Regions from separate parts of the Parabacteroides sp. KHUB-02 genome, predicted to be linked through region 2. Evidence: riboswitches for the same ligand, from Rfam matches in the RefSeq annotation. Region 2 holds a riboswitch; each other region holds the start of a gene.
What was found. A riboswitch is a leader RNA that binds a small molecule or an ion and turns the genes downstream of it on or off. The one in region 2 is predicted to bind cobalamin.

Region 1 (4,218 bases), 2.9 Mb from region 2:
TTACCGGAAACACGGGCGAAACTACCCAATCCCCAAATCACGTATGCACGGATATCCTCCTCGACGCTAAAGAATTTAAGTACACCGATCACGGCGTTTGCCACGTAACCGATCATCACACCGATAATCAACAACGTGACATTTCCTTTTACCTTTTGGGAAACATACACGATCAGCGCCATCACGGATAAGGAACCGATCACGGCCGCTATCGATAAGGCGATCTCCCCCATAAAACCAAGTTTACTCAAGGCAACGCCCCCTAAACTACCGCTTAACAACACCACAAAAGCGACACCCATGCTCGCTCCCGAACTGATACCTAAGACCGAAGGTCCGGCCAATGGATTACGGAAAACGGTTTGCATCTGTAAGCCGCTGATGGATAAGCCTGCTCCCGCTACCAACGCTGTCAATGCCTGTGGTAGTCGGGATTTCCAGATAATATTCTGCCATGTAATAGGCTCATTTCCTGAATTCCAGATAATATGCCAAACCGATTGAAGAGGAATAGAGACTGACCCCAACACCAAATTCAAAAAGATTAGAACAAAAATAGCCGTGACAATCGCCAGCATCCATAGGGTATTTGAATGTCTCATCAGTGTTCCTTATTTAAGTCGAGAATAATAGACCGGCTCATGATCCGGTAATAAATCCGGATGAAAGATATGAAGCAAATCCGCTAGGACGATCTCCGGTTCTGTCGGCATACTCTCATAAAACGGCGTGTTCTTCATATTACAATAGATAATCCCTTTCTCCCGGAACGCACGGAAATCCGCATAACGAGGATCTTGCTCTTTCAATGCCTCATAGCTAAACGTTCCCGGGAAACTATTCACGATACGCCAGTAATCAGCATCGTCCGCTTGGTTATAGACCGTCTCGAAGTCTAATGTAACACCACCGGATCGCTCATCGTCTTTCAAGAAATAATCAGCGCCGGCATCCTTGAAAAGCTGTGCCAAGAAACTCTTTCCTCCTACGGCATACCAGTTTCCACCCCGTAACTCGCCACTAAAAACGATCGGACGTTTTTTAACCTTGCCATCCGCCGTAAGTTCCTTTAATTCATTATACCTCTTCTCAATGGCGGCAAAACGCTCATTGCCCTCTTTCTCTACCCCTAACAACAAGCCTATGAACTTGATCCATTCAGCTTGTCCCAATGGCGTAGTCTCCTTATAACCCAAATGGGGAATCAAGGGGATACCCACGTCTTTCAGCGTCTCATAGCCTCCCCGCTTGAATGGCGATACAAGGATCAAATCAGGATTCATACTCATGATAACCTCGTTATCGAAATTTCCCTCTATACCGATCTTTGCGGTTTTACCTTCTTTCAGGCGTTCGTTCATCTCTTTATTGAACAAATGCCGTGTACTGGTAATCCCAACGACCTTATCCAAAGCACCCAATTTAATAAAATTCGATAATTGCAGGGAAGTCATACAGATAACGCTTCGGATGGGAAGCTCTATCATCGTATAATCAACGGGAATCCCCGTGGGTTTCGAACCTCTTTTTACGAACGCATAATGAAACGTGGTGCTTTCCTCGTTTTGAGGATCTTGAATATCAGCCAAGACATATTGATCCGCATAGGTAAGCTTGAATCCTTGGGCGTATAAAGGCTTAACCTGCTCTTGCGAGAATGCGGATTGCTCTACGGAAGCCGTCTTCCCTATTTCTCCTTTTTCACGGATACCTGAAGTACATGATAAAGTCAATACCGATAAAAGCAAGCATCCACCCGCTATAAACTTATTCATAATCCTTGTTTAATTGACAGTTGATCATTGACAGTTACTCTCGTCCTGCTCCACGGGACAGCAACATTTATTTATGAACCGGCAGGTCTTCTGACTTACTTCCATTCTGGACGCCTTCCCGATTACGAAACCAGTGGCCAAGGTATTGTCCGAATGTTTAGAAGTTCACAGCAGCGTGGTCTGTCCGGGATTCTCACCCGGTTCCCTTTTAATCCGCCTCCCGGAAAAAGAGATAAGCGGAGCCTGTTACAGCGACAAAAGTAGTAAGAATATTTGTATACATCCGCAATTTTAAGGACTTTTGCGTTTCAAATAAAAACAGATACACATGAATCATCCTATTCACTTAGTCTCATTAGGTCCCGGTGATCCGGAATTAATTACGCTGAAAGGGCTTAAAACATTACAAAAGGCTGATATTATCTATTGTCCTGCTACACAAGGCAAGCATGGAATCATATCTCGGGCGACGGATATATTGAAAGCTATTGAGGTAGACGAATCCTTGATCCATCCGTTTATTTTGCCAATGAGTAAGGAACGGACAGATGCGTTAAACGCTTATAACGAATTGTTTCTGGATGCCCAAGCTGAATATTTGAAAGGAAAACAAATCGTGATCGTCGCCGAGGGAGACGCTGGTTTTTATTCATCTATACAATATGTATACGATAAATTCGAGGAAGCAGGAATCCCGGTAGATCGAATCGCAGGAATTCCGGCATTTATAGCGGCAGGTGCCTTGGCCGGGATACATATCGTAAAACAAGAGGAGCAAATTAATGTAATCCCCGGGACTGCGTCATTCGATGAACTTTCGGCAAAAATAGAAAATGGAATGATCATCGTCATCATGAAATTACCGGGTTGCCAAGAGGCTATTCATACTTGTATCCGGCAGTATGCGGATAAGGCGGTTTTTCATTATTTCGAGAATGTAGGAACAGGAAAAGAATATTATACTACTGATATCGCCACTATACATTCCAAGGATTTCCCCTATTTCTCCCTACTGATTATCCAACCTCGCTAAAAGAAGAAGGCTGCCCGGAGAGTAACCAAACCCGGACAGCCCATCTTATTACGCTACATGCAATATATGCTTAAGCTGATCGATATGGAAACGAAGTGTATCCATATAAGGTTTCACTGAATTATGGTACATGATCGCTTTTGCGTGCATATCTTCCAACTCGCTTACTTTACGGTTCGCCTCACGCATTTTACAAGCGTTGTAGCGAATACCCGATACATGCCCTTTGATATCCTCGATCGCTTGGTTTCCCCGGTTGAAGATAGACTCTGCTTCTTCCGGAGCGTATACCGTATAGGCTTGGGCAACGTCATCCAGTAATGCCTGTTGATAAGAGCCGGCTATCGGGAGCAATTGATGGATCGCATGATGACATAAAGAATGAACCTCGTTTTGAAGCTTCTTCAATTCTACTTCCCACTTTGATTCACATACTTCATCCAATTGTTTGACTTCCGCTACGACACGGCCGCTAAACAATTCCACTACCATCTTTTCCCATGCTTCTGCTACCCACGATTTAGTAGCAAATGTAACCTGACTAAATCTTACTGTTGACATAACCTTAAATTTACATATTATATTGCTAATGTTATTAATCTCTTATCTATTTCAATTTATCACACTCAAACCATTTTAGCTTTCTTTTTATCGCTGTGACACCACAAAATTAATCAAATTATCATAGATGGATAATTTTAAAGACTATTTTATAATTCTTTAAGAGTGCGACAAGCAAAACGTATGATTTTTGCAAAGTTCACTTTACAAAAAGTTTAATTTCAAGCCTAACAGCTATCACAAAAAGCAAGATCATCGCCATCTTCGCACAAAAATATCAAAATAACACAATCTTATTATTCCATAAAGGGGGAAAACCTTGTTCCGTATCATTTTGTTATTATAATAAATTAGATTTACTTTGTTCAAACTATATAAACTTACATAAAGCACATGAAATCGGACATTGAGATAGCAAGAGAAACAGACTTGCGTAAAATTAAGGAAGTTGCGACAACGTTAGGTATCCCTCGTGAGGAAGTACAAAATTATGGCAGGTATATTGCCAAGGTTCCTATCCATTTGATCGATAAAAAGCAAATGGACCAGCATAATTTAATTTTAGTGACCGCTATCACTCCCACTAAAGCGGGAATCGGAAAGACTACGGTTTCGATCGGTCTGGCTTTAGGGCTGAATAAAATAGGGAAGAAAGCGGTGGTCGCTTTACGTGAGCCGTCTCTTGGCCCGTGTTTCGGCATGAAAGGTGGTGCTGCCGGAGGTGGATATGCCCAAGTGCTTCCTATGGAAAACATCAACTTGCATTTTACAGGGGATTTTCATGCGGTTACTTCCGCCCACAATATGATTACCGCTTTATTGGATAACTATATTTATCAGACTCGCAAC
Region 2 (4,218 bases):
GTTATGGGTAGCGTCGCCATCCATCTCTACGTAGAAGATATGGCCACCACGAGTCAAATCATGATAAGGAGCTTCCACTTCGGCTTTATGACGGGCACTGCACTTATAATATACCGGGACGTGATTAGAGTTCGTATAATAATCCCGATCCGTGATACCCGGAAGCGATCCGAACTTCTTACGATCTTTTCCCGTGAACTTGCCGGACAAGCCTTCAGCCGGAGTTGCCAGTACGCTATAATTGTGTTGGTATTGCTCAGAGAATTGGTTGGCGCGATCCCGGATATACGTAACGATCCTTATGCCTAAGGCCTGCGAATCCTCATCTTCGCCATGATGCTTCCCGGTAAGGGCTACCAAGCATTCGGCCAGTCCGATAAAGCCGATGCCCAAGGTGCCTTGGTTGATAACGGAGGCTATCGAATCGTTAGGCTTCAATTTTTCCGAGCCTAACCACAAGGAAGACATCAACAACGGGAATTGCTTCGCGTAAGCGGTTTTCTGGAACTCCATACGCTCATGCAACTGACGAGCCGTAAGTTCCAGCATATGATCCAGTTTAGCGAAAAACAGGGCGATACGTTCCTCCTTGTTCTCCACCTGCATGCACTCGATAGCCAATCGCACGATATTGATCGTCGAGAAAGAGAGATTACCCCGTCCGATAGAAGTCTTCGGTCCGAAACGATTCTCGAATACACGGGTACGGCACCCCATGGTCGCTACCTCGTGGATATAGCGCTGAGGATCGTCCGCTTTCCAATCCTCGCTTTGGTTGAAGGTCGCGTCGAGATTCAAGAAGTTCGGGAAGAAACGACGGGCGGTGACCTTGCAGGCCAATTGGTAAAGATCGTAGTTACGGTCTTCCGGCAGATAGCTTACGCCTCGTTTCTTTTTCCATATCTGGATCGGGAAGATAGCGGTCTCGCCGTTACCTACGCCTCTGTAAGTGCTTTTTAATAACTCCCGGATGATGCAACGACCTTCCGCCGAGGTGTCGGTCCCATAATTGATGGAGCTGAATACCACTTGGTTGCCTCCACGGGAATGGATCGTGTTCATATTATGGATAAAAGCCTCCATCGATTGGTGTACACGGCTTACCGTGCGGTTGATGGCATGTTGTATAATGCGTCTATCACCGCTTAATCCATCCAAGGTCTGTGTCTGGTAATCGTCGATAGGCTTATTATATAAGTGGGAGAAATCCTGTCCGTATAAATCCTCTAAGGTCTTTACTTCCTCGATAAAGCTATTACGTACGTAAGGTGCTAGGTAGAAATCGAACGCCGGTATCGCCTGTCCGCCATGCATCTCGTTTTGGGCGGTCTCTAGAGAGATACAGCCAAGGATGCTTGCGGTTTCGATTCGTTTAGCCGGACGTGATTCGCCATGACCGGCGGAGAACCCGTATTTCAGGATGCGATCCAACGGGTGTTGTACGCAGGTCAAGCTTTTAGTCGGATAATAATCTTTATCATGAATATGGAGGTAGTTGTTAGATACGGCTTCCTTGACCTCTTCGCTCAATAAATAGTCATCGACAAACGGCTTGGTGGTCTCGCTGGAGAATTTCATCATCATGCCGGCGGGTGTATCGGCGTTCATATTCGCGTTCTCACGGGTGATGTCGTTGGATTTGATATTGATAATCTCCAAGAACATATCCCGTGTTTTCGCCTTGCGGGCTACGCTTCGCTGATTTCGGTAAGCGATATATTTCTGCGCTACGTCCTTCCGGCTACTGGCCATCAATTCCAGTTCCACGGCATCTTGAATCGCCTCTACGGTCATTTGAGGTTCTCCCTTGAATGAGATATGATCTGTGATCTGGCGAATCAGTTGCATATCTTCTCCCTTGTCTGTATGCAACATGGCTTTACGGATAGCGGTTACTATCTTCTCCTCGTTGAAGCCAACGATACGCCCGTCCCGTTTAACAACTGTCTGTATCATGATGTCGATTAATTTGTGATTGATTATGCGTGCAAAGGTATCTTATTACTCCATATGATTTTCTTTTTGGAAAACTTTTTGCTGATTAAATTATGTTAAGGTGTTAATTTGTAGTGCGTTGTAAAAAGTTTTGGAAAACTTTGTGTCTTGTATGATTGCTTTTATTTTCCTTTTTGGCGATGTGGTGTGTTATAAGCTTCTCTTTGTAAAGCTTTTAAAGAACATAAGCCGGGATATATTTTTGTTTATATAAAATAATTCATACTTTTGCCCCCGTTTTGGTGATGACGTAAAAACCATCCGGTTTCGTCATAAAGAGGGAATCCGGTGTGAATCCGGAGCAGTGCCCGCTACTGTAAGCTTTTGTAAAGTAGAAAACATTTCTCATACCACTGTCTGTAAAAGACGGGAAGGTCGTTTTCTACGAGGTAAGTCAGGAAACCTGCCAAGCGTTTTTATTGCTGTTTTTCTCGGGGTCAGGAAAGCGGAAATATACATAATAACAAATCGTTTATGAAAAGAAAGTGTTTGTGCGCGGCTTTAGCTGTAAGTTGTGCGATAAACGTATCATTTGCGCAGGTACGTTTACAGGGTAAGGTCGTGGATGAAAGTAATGAACCAATTCCGGGCGCGAATATCCGCGTGTCGGAATCCTTGAATGGTACAACCACGGATGCCAGCGGAAAATTTGAGCTGAACCTTCCCGATGGTAGACATCGTATTCGTGTGACTTACCTTGGCTATGAGCAAGGCGTGTATCAAACGGATCACTCGGAAAAAGATGTCGTTATTAAGCTGAAAGAAAAGTATGTGAATATCGATCAAGTGGTGGTAACCGGTACCGGTTCGCATCGCCGCATGAGTAATTCCCCTATTCCCGTGAAAGTGCTTACGGGAAAAGACTTGAAAGAGGCGAGCGTAACCAATTTCCAAGATGCGATGACCAAGCTGAATCCGAGTATCGTATTTATGGAAAACGGACAGGGGGCTACGATGAATATGAACGGATTGACAGAGAAATACGTGGTTATCTTGGAAAACGGTAAGCGTTTGGCCGGCGATGATACCTATTCCCGTATCGATATGTCTAACGTAAAACGGGTAGAGATCTTGAACGGGGCCGCTTCCGCTTTGTATGGTAGCGACGCGATCGCCGGCGTTATCAATATCATCACGGATGATTCCCGCAATAAGGTGAACGTGACGAGCAATAGCCGTTATGGTAGCAAGAACCAATTCTTGCAGTCGGTCAACGCGGACGTGAATGTAGGGAAGTTCGGTTCATATACTTCTTATCAATATCAACGGGCCGATGGTTGGCAATTAAATCCCTATACGGAGAGTAAAGGCGAGTTGGTTCCTACCAATAAGCAAGCTTCCGAGGGATTTCACCGGAACGTGATCAACCAACGTTTCACGTACGACGCTACGGATCGTTTGTCTTTTTATGTGCGTGGTACTTTCTTCGGACGTTCCAGCGATCGTCCGATGCCAATGGATAAAGTGAATACGACCAACTATGATATGAGAAAAGAGACGTTCACTTATGGGGCGGGCGCTCAATACATGATTAATAAGAACTCTTATTTGAACGCTGATTATCTGTCGGACAATCATAGTACGTATAAGGATTTCTTTGATGGAAAGAAAAGCGGAGAGAGTGATATGACGAAACGGATTCATTACCATAACTTGAATGTCAAGGGAATCTTTCGTTTGGGCAAATATAATAAGCTTTCGGCTGGTACGGAGTTCATTAAAGAGTTACTGAGTAGCGAGACGGATAACATAGCGGGTAAAAGTATGTACACGACCGCGCTTTATGCTCAAGACGAGATCAATATCAATGAGCATTTCCAAGCGTACGCAGGTTTGCGCTATATTTACCATGAGAATTTTAAGAGTTATGCGACTCCTAACGTGGCTTTGCTGTATAAGGTAGGCGGTTTTAATTTCCGCGGATCGTATGCGGCTGGTTTCCGGACGCCTGAATTGAAGGAGTTGTATACGGAATCGGAGAAGAAAGCGTCCGGAGCGACTCGCCTTACGATCGGTAATCCGGATTTGGACCCGGAGAAGAGCGACAATTTTACGTTGAGCGCTGAATATACGATGCGGTATTTCTCTTTGTCCGTGTCCGCTTTTATGAATAACGTACGTAGCATGATTAACTATAAGATATTGGATACGGCGGAACGGGATGCTTATAACACCGCCCATGGTACGGACTATGATGAGATACAGATGCGTGCGAATATCGAT
Region 3 (4,218 bases), 2.7 Mb from region 2:
TATCAAGATGTTCTTTAGCTCGAAAGGGCTAATCTCCGACATCTTTTTCTCATATTCTCTCGTGATCTGTATTTTCTTCTTTTCCATACATTATATATATTACATGATTAGTACGATAACGACACCCCAGATAATTAATAAAGTATTACCTACCGCATAGGTAACGGTATAGCCCAAGGCTGGAGTCTCACTTCCTACGGCATCTTCCACCGCTCCTAATGCGGCAGTTGTCGTACGTGAACCCGCCGTACAACCTAAAGTAATAGCCGGGTGGAACTTAAAAACGTAACGTCCCATCAGAATACCGATGATAAGCGGGATAGATGTCGCTAAAGCACCGATAATAAATAAACTTATACCGACTTCCTTCAATCCGGTCACGAAACTGGGACCCGCCGTGATACCGACTACGGCGATAAACATATTCAATCCCAAATTATTTAATATCCAGACGGAAGGCTCCGGAATACGCCCGAAGGTCGGATGCTTAGAACGAAGCCATCCAAAGACGAGCCCGGCTATCAAAGCACCTCCACTCGTACTTAGGCTAATCGGGACACCCCCGAAATGAATCGCGAGCGAACCTAAAATTCCCCCTAAGAAAATACCGATACCCACGAAAATCAAATCGGTCTGATTGGTTGGGCGATCGGGATATCCTAAAGCCGTCGCCGCTTTATTTACCTCTGATTTCATGCCTACCAATTCCAGCATATCACCGGAATCTATCACCGTAGCGGCCAAGACCGGGATATTGATACCCGCACGCCTTACGGACTTGATGCTAACACCATGCATGAACGATTGATTGCGTAAATAGCAGATCTTTTTCCCCACGTATTCCTTATGGATCACTAGTACGGGTAACGTCTCTGCCGGAAAATCAAGCAATTCAATGTCATTGACCTCGTCGCCAATCCAGTTCTCCTCTCCGATCACGAATTCCCGGCGACCGCTTAGAACAACCTCATTTCCGGTATGTAAAACCAAATCCGGTTTAACATCGGTTACTACATTATTAATACGGACACGCTCCACGAACAAATGCCGTCCCAATTGGTCTAAATATACCTCCAACTGCTTTACGCTTTTGCCATCCTTGAACCATTCATTACTAATCTTATAGGCCCGGAAAGTTACCGGACGGGCGGCTGGCATAAAGCCCGGTTGCTCGCTCTCGTCGTTATTTCCCATTTTAGCCTCTAGCTCTTTACACGCTTTTTTCACGTAGTCGAGTCCTCCTAAAAGACGTGGCCCGATATCACTCACTAACCATGCGGATCCTGCCGTACCGAAAATATAAGTTACCGCATAGGCCACGGGCATTACATTTACCATAGCGCTTTTATCCGTATCGCTAATATTCATCTGTCCGATCGTATCTTCGGCAACTCCTAATACTGCCGACATCGTCTGGGAGCCCGCCAATAATCCTGCGGCCTCGCCTGCGTTATATCCCATAAGTTTCGCTAACAAAAAAGGAGCGATCAAACAAAATATACACATGACGGCGGCGAAAAGCATTTGAGGAAGACCTTCCTTTTTCAATCCCCGGAAGAACTGTGGCCCAACGCTATATCCTACAGCGAAGAGGAACATCAAGAAAAAGACGGACTTTAACGGTCCGCTTATATCGATTTTTAATTGCCCGATCAATACACCGACCAATAATACGCTGGTAACCGTTCCCAGCGTGAACTTCTTTATCTTAAACTTGCCAATCCAGAAACCGAGAGCTAAGGTTATGAAAATAGCTAGCTCCGGATAATGTTGAAGTAAATTAGTTATCCATTCCATATCTATTTATTTGATGTTAAACAAAAAAGATGCTATTGAAACAGGGATTCTTTGAAAGATGTTGTTACTTTTCGGGATTATTTATATAAATTTGCGACCGCTTAGGTGATAGAGTTTGTCTACCGACAACTCTATAAAAGGGAATCCGGTTAGAATCCGGAACAGTGCCCGCTACTGTGAAGCTCTTGAAAAGGAAAGCGTTCTGCTATGCCACTGTCTTAAGAAAGATGGGAAGGTTGCTTTCCGAGCCAGTCAGGAAACCTGCCAAGCGAAGTAATGATTAATTCCTCCCGGGGTTAGGAGTAATTAAGAGGATAGAAATATCACCTATATCTAAAAGATGTTGGAGACAGAATAATACGTTGTCTCCGTGGGATTGATATGTAATCTAATTATTAATATATTCATATGATGAGGAAACACTTACTATCTTTCTTCCTGCTGGTCATCAGCCTAGTTTGTCGTGCGCACGATGGCGAGAATTTTGTAGCATCCGATTTATTCGCCTCTTTACAACCGGGCGATAAGGCCGCTTTATTGATGGTACATTTTGGAACAACCCATGATGATACCCGTGCCTTGACAATCGACGCGATCAATCAAAAAGCGAAAGAAGCTTTCAAAGATGTTGAGTTGCGTGAGGCATGGACTTCTCGCATTGTAATGCGCCGCTTAAAAGCTCGTGGCGTAGAGAAACTGAACCCGATCGAGGCCTTGGAAAAATTAAAGACTGATGGTTATACACATGTCTTGATCCAATCCACGAATATAATCGAAGGTATCGAGATGGAATCCTTACGTAAGGATGTTGCCACCATGAAATCTTCTTTCAAGGAGATTCGTATCGGTAATCCTTTATTGTATACACCGGAGGATTATGAGGCGGTAATCGTCGCTATCACAAAAAATGGGGCGAAAGAAGGCGCTACTTTATTGGTAGGCCATGGCACTTATACTCCGGCGACGGCTCAATATGCCATGTTGGATTATATGTTGAAGGAGAAGGGATTCAAGGATTATTCCGTAGGAACCATCGAGGGCTATCCTACTTTTGATACGATGGTAGCCCAAGTAAAGGCCAATGGAACGAAGAAAGTCTTGTTGATGCCATTTATGTTTGTCGCCGGAGACCATGCGAAAAACGATATCGCCGGTGATTGGAAAGAGGAACTGGAAAAGAAAGGCTACGAGGTAAGCGTATTTATGGAAGGTCTGGGACAGAATCCGGATATTCAGAAGATCTTCATCGAACATGCCCGTTTCATGGCTAAACATAAGATGATCGATATCGTTGATAAGAAGAAAGCTTATGCGGTAGAGAAGGACTAAAAAAGTTCTCCAAATCTATGTTTTATTCCTTTCGGAAGAAAAAGTAATTCCTTCCGAAAGAAACTAAATTTTCATTCGAAGGAAAATGGAATTTCTTTCGAAAGGGATTTCACATGCATACAATAAACAGTTATAATGCTAAATATATGAAAAGAGTTTTGACAATCTTACCGTTGACAGCCTTATGTATCAGTACGATGCAGGCACAACACAAGAATGAGTACACGAATTTCGCCGATACGACATTCAATATTCAAGAAGTCGTAGCGACCGCCGCACGCAAGCCACGTCCACAAATCACGAAGTTGGACGTACCTATGAAATATCTTCCTATTTCAATTAATAGCATTACGGCGAGTAGTTTGGAGTTGCGAGGTATCCGTAATATCCAAGATGCGGTACGCTTTATGCCGGGCGTACGATTCCAGACATCTTATGGCGCATTTCAACAATTGTCGATCCGTGGTTTCGATCATTCTATCATGATGATAGACGGTATCCGCGATGAACGTTCGGCAATAAACAACTCTTATCCCGTACCCGATCTATCCTGTATCGAGTCTATTGAATTATTAAAGGGACCGGCTTCTGTACTTTACGGACATTCAGCCGTAGGTGGAACCTTGAATATCGTTCGTAAATCCCCGTCAGAGAAACAGAGCGTTAATGCTCGATTGGCCTACGGTAGTTACGAGAATAAAGAGGCGACACTTGGCATGGGCGGTAAATTGGTCGGTCCGGTCAATTATTACGCCAATGTCAACTTTTCCGATCAAGAGGGCTGGCGTGATAATGGCAACCGTCGCTTTTCCGGTTATCTGGCATTGCAAGCTAAAATGACGGAACGTGACATATTAGATGTTCGCGGAGGTTTTAACCGCGACTTCTATGGGACGGAGATCGGTCTTCCCGATTTAATGGCAAATGATGTATATAATGTGCAAACAGGACAGTTATATCTCCATAAAAATGAGATGCTACCGGGACTTGACCGTGAGGCTCGCTACAATAACGAGTCCGACTTTATGAAGAATCACGCATGGAACGTATCGACGCAATACACACATACTTTTTGGAACGGCGCGAAACTAA
Region 4 (4,218 bases), 1.5 Mb from region 2:
TGAAGACGAAGAAGGGCAACTTATTAGAGTTGGCTGTTAAGGCTGCCGGCTTGCGTGCGTCATTGGGAGAGATCTCCGATGCTTGCGAGGTGGTTGTAGGTCGTTATAAAGCAATCATTAGAACTATTTCAGGCGTGTATTCATCAGAAACTAAGAAAGACGCAGACTTCCAGAAAGCTTGCGAGCTTTGCGAGCAATTCGCTAAGAAAGAAGGCCGTCAGCCTCGTATCATGATCGCTAAGATGGGTCAGGACGGACACGACCGTGGCGCTAAGGTTGTCGCTACTGGTTATGCGGACTGTGGTTTCGACGTAGATATGGGACCGTTGTTCCAGACTCCGGCCGAGGCTGCCCGTCAAGCTGTGGAGAACGACGTTCACGTAATGGGCGTTTCTTCTTTGGCCGCTGGTCATAAGACGTTGGTTCCGCAGGTTATCGAGGAGTTGAAGAAACTAGGTCGTGAGGACATCATCGTTATTGCTGGAGGTGTAATCCCGGCTCAAGACTATGACTTCTTGTATAAGGCTGGCGTTGCCGCTATCTTTGGCCCGGGTACTTCCGTATCGAAGGCAGCTTGCCAGATCCTTGAGATCTTGTTAGGCGAATAAATAGAGTTTAGACCTTACGGTTTTTAAATAAAGAGAGGCTGGACAATTGATTTTGTCCGGCCTTTTTTAGTATTGTATGCGGGTTTATGTACTTTTGTAGCGATTATTCAATTAAAAAGGGAAAGAATCATGGGAATCGTTATAGGTATAGATGTGGGAGGTAGCACGACCAAGATCGTCGGCGTGGAGGATAAGAAGATCAAGAACCCGATGTTCGTGAAAGCTACCGATCCGGTAACCTCTTTATTCGGAGCCTTCGGTAAGTATATTTATGATAATAACATCTCGCTCTCGAATATAGAGAAAGTGATCTTGACGGGTGTAGGTAGCGCCTATATCGATCAACCTTTATATGGCTTACCAACTGCGAAGACGGATGAGTTCCTTGCGAATGGGCTAGGGGCGCAATATAATACGGGACTGGACAGTCTATTGGTGGTCAGCATGGGAACGGGTACCTCCTTTGTCAAGGTACAAGGCTCCACGATCGAGCATATCGGGGGATTGGGTATCGGTGGCGGAACAATCCTCGGCTTGTCTAAGCTATTATTGAAAACGCATGACTTTCACCAAATAGCGTCTTTGGCCGAGCACGGTTCCTTGAATGATATCGACTTGCATATCCGGGATATTACGCCGCATCCGCTACCCGGCCTGCCGCTGGACGTGACAGCCTCTATTTTCGGAAAAGCGGACGCGAACGCTAAGGTTGAGGATATCGCTCTCGGTATCGTTCATATGGTCTTGCAGACCATCGGACAAGGAGCTGTTTTCGCCTCGTTAAATGGCGATATCAAGAATATCGTATTGATCGGTAACCTGACTCGCTTGCCACAATGCCCGGATATTTTCCCCCGTCTGGAGGAGATGTGCGATGTCCATTTCAAGATACCGGAGTATGCCGAATATCGCACGGCTATCGGGGCGGCTTTATGCTATATCAGGAACCGGGAATATAAGGATATTTTTTGTGGAAAGTGTTAGGCTACATCAAAACTTTATGTATCTTTGCTACATGCTTTGTTCCCTTTCGGCAATCGCCGGATAGGGATTAAAAGGGAATCGGGTGAGAATCCCGGACAGTCCCGCTGCTGTAAGCTTCATAAACGGGTTGAGCAATACTGTTGCCACTGTTCATTCAAGTGAATGGGAAGGCGCTTAAGACCGGAAGTAAGTCAGAAGACCTGCAAGGCGTGTATATTTTCGACGGCTTCGAGGAAAGGCCGGAAGAGAACGCAAGAACCGTATCCGGTTTTTACTATTCTTTATCCAAGGTTTTCTTATCAAGTCGTCTCATGGTTTCGGATAATTATTTTGCCATAATAATTAGGGAAAGAAGCATGAATCTGACCGACGGGATGAGCTCCGTGTGTAAGATGCATGCTTTCTTTGCGTTTAAAGGACTGGGGTATTCCGTGAACACTCTATAGAGAATATTTGTTTATTATTAGAAAAGTGCGTTTATTTGCAACGAGTAATTAACAAAAGAAGTATGAATATGAAGAAAATTGTGGGACTTGTTATGGTTGCCTTGCTAGCGTTGATGGCGCTTCCGGCGAACGCTCAGCTTAAATTCGGTATCAAGGGAGGTGTGAATATATCGTCTGTTCATTTCAACTCGGACGTGTTGAAAGCGGATAACGTAACCGGCTTCCAAGTGGGTCCGATGATCGAGACGACCTTACCGTTGGTCGGTGTCGGGATCGATGCGGCAGTGTTGTATTCGCAAAAAGGTTTGGAAACGACCTCGGCTGGCGGGGTGAAGACTTCGATGAAGACGGATTATATCGATGTTCCGGTCAACTTGAAATGGAAATTCGGCTTACCGATCGTCAAGGCGTATCTGGCAGCCGGTCCGTATATCGGTTTCCGTGTAGGCGGTGATAAGTTTTGGGATATCCCGGGTTCCGTAGCGGATCAGGTGAAGGCGAAGAATTTCAGCGCAGGTCTTAACTTCGGTGCCGGCGTGGAGCTGATCAGTCACTTGCAGGTGGGTTTCAATTATGGTCTGGGACTGACTGATAACTATAGTATTGAGAAGGTGAACCTCTCCGACGGTGCCGGAAAGAACCGTGGATGGTCTATCACGGCAGCGATCTTGTTCTAAATAGGTGAAAATAAAATGAGAGAGGCTGGGCTTTAGAAGTCCGGCCTTTTTTGTTATTTTTGGGCTCGTAATGAAACACCTGTTTGAATGAAATACGCGGACGTCATACTTCCCCTTCCTTTGGAGAATAGCTATACCTATCGGATACCCGAAGATCTGGAGAGAGCCGTGACTCCCGGTTGCCGGGTGATCGTGCATTTCGGGAAGAAACGATATTATACGGCTATCGTCATGGAGGTACACGACCGGGAACCGGTATCCGATTTTGAGACGAAGGAGATCTACGCTTTGCTGGATGCCACGCCGGTGCTCCGCCGTCCGCAACTCCGTTTCTGGAAATGGATATCTTCTTATTATATATGTAAGCTGGGCGACGTGTATAAGGCGGCCTTGCCTTCCGGCTTAAAGTTGGAAAGCGAGACGACGGTTACTTATAATGAGGATTTCGAGGCCACCGCCCCCTTGCGCCCGAACGAGCAAGCGGTACTGGATGCTTTTAGCGGGGTTTTGAAATTGACGATCTCGGAGTTGGAGAAGAAGACCGGTCTTCGAAATGTTGTCCCGATCGTCTCTTCCTTGATGGTGAAAGGGGCGGTCGAGGTGAGCGAGGAGCTAAAGCGAGGATTCGTTCCCAAGACACAGGCGTTTATCCGTTTGGCCGAGGCTTACCGGGATGAGACGAAATTACAGGCGGTGTTCGAGGATTTGAAACGAGCGAAGAAGCAAGAGCTTCTGCTGGTCAGCTTCTTGGATTTAAGCCATACCTTGAATCCCGCTTTATCGAAGGAGCTTTCCAAGAAAGAGCTATTGGAACGCAGTGGTTATACCTCTGCGGTATTGGAGGGGCTGCTGAAACGGGGTATCTTGGAGAGTTACGAGAAAGAGGTGGGTCGTTTGCAAGTATCTGTCTGCCGCTTGCAAGAGCCGAATCCGCTCAGTCCGGCGCAAGAGAAAGCCTATGGAGAGATCCATGAGGCTTTCAAGACGAAGGAGGTCTGCTTGCTTCATGGCGTGACTTCCAGTGGTAAGACCGAGATATACGTCCGTTTGATCCATGAGGTCTTGCGGCTGGGGCGGCAGGTTTTATATATGTTGCCGGAGATCGCTATCACGACCCAGATCACGGAACGGCTGGCGAAATTATTCGGGGATAAGCTATTGGTCTACCACTCTAAGTTCTCGGATAACGAGCGGGTGGAAGTTTGGAATAAGCTATTGCATAACGACGAGCCTATGCTGGTATTGGGGGTCCGTTCGTCCCTCTTCCTTCCGTTTAAGGACTTGGGCTTGATTATCGTGGACGAGGAGCATGAGAATACGTATAAGCAGCAGGACCCGGCACCCCGTTACCATGCCCGTAACGCTGCCATCGTCTTGGCGGGTATGCACGGCGGTAAGACCTTATTGGGTTCCGCCACCCCCTCCATCGATTCTTATTTCAACGCTACGGCGGGGAAATACGGTCTGGTTGAGTTATCTACCCGCTACGGTGATTGCTTGATG

Region 1: another riboswitch for cobalamin. It lies ahead of ACYIA1_RS06230 (ABC transporter substrate-binding protein); the one in region 2 lies ahead of ACYIA1_RS18165 (TonB-dependent receptor).
Region 3: another riboswitch for cobalamin. It lies ahead of ACYIA1_RS06700 (sirohydrochlorin cobaltochelatase); the one in region 2 lies ahead of ACYIA1_RS18165 (TonB-dependent receptor).
Region 4: another riboswitch for cobalamin. It lies ahead of ACYIA1_RS12160 (porin family protein); the one in region 2 lies ahead of ACYIA1_RS18165 (TonB-dependent receptor).

What each region holds. Positions count from the first base shown of each region.
Region 1 is NZ_JBWQEV010000001.1:1,431,886-1,436,103, reverse strand. Features, by position in the region: gene ACYIA1_RS06235 (iron ABC transporter permease) at 1-602, opposite strand, end outside; gene ACYIA1_RS06230 (ABC transporter substrate-binding protein) at 612-1,775, opposite strand; cobalamin riboswitch at 1,839-2,037, opposite strand; gene ACYIA1_RS06225 (precorrin-2 C(20)-methyltransferase) at 2,104-2,808, shown strand; gene ACYIA1_RS06220 (hypothetical protein) at 2,857-3,369, opposite strand; gene ACYIA1_RS06215 (formate--tetrahydrofolate ligase) at 3,763-4,218, shown strand, end outside.
Region 2 is NZ_JBWQEV010000001.1:4,284,506-4,288,723, forward strand. Features, by position in the region: gene ACYIA1_RS18160 (anaerobic ribonucleoside triphosphate reductase) at 1-1,956, opposite strand, end outside; cobalamin riboswitch at 2,218-2,420, shown strand; gene ACYIA1_RS18165 (TonB-dependent receptor) at 2,470-4,218, shown strand, end outside.
Region 3 is NZ_JBWQEV010000001.1:1,545,152-1,549,369, reverse strand. Features, by position in the region: gene ACYIA1_RS06710 (bifunctional aspartate transaminase/aspartate 4-decarboxylase) at 1-87, opposite strand, end outside; gene aspT (aspartate-alanine antiporter) at 100-1,797, opposite strand; cobalamin riboswitch at 1,883-2,080, shown strand; gene ACYIA1_RS06700 (sirohydrochlorin cobaltochelatase) at 2,209-3,126, shown strand; gene ACYIA1_RS06695 (TonB-dependent receptor) at 3,273-4,218, shown strand, end outside.
Region 4 is NZ_JBWQEV010000001.1:2,736,900-2,741,117, reverse strand. Features, by position in the region: gene scpA (methylmalonyl-CoA mutase) at 1-608, shown strand, start outside; gene coaW (type II pantothenate kinase) at 738-1,592, shown strand; cobalamin riboswitch at 1,612-1,814, shown strand; gene ACYIA1_RS12160 (porin family protein) at 2,107-2,715, shown strand; gene priA (replication restart helicase PriA) at 2,803-4,218, shown strand, end outside.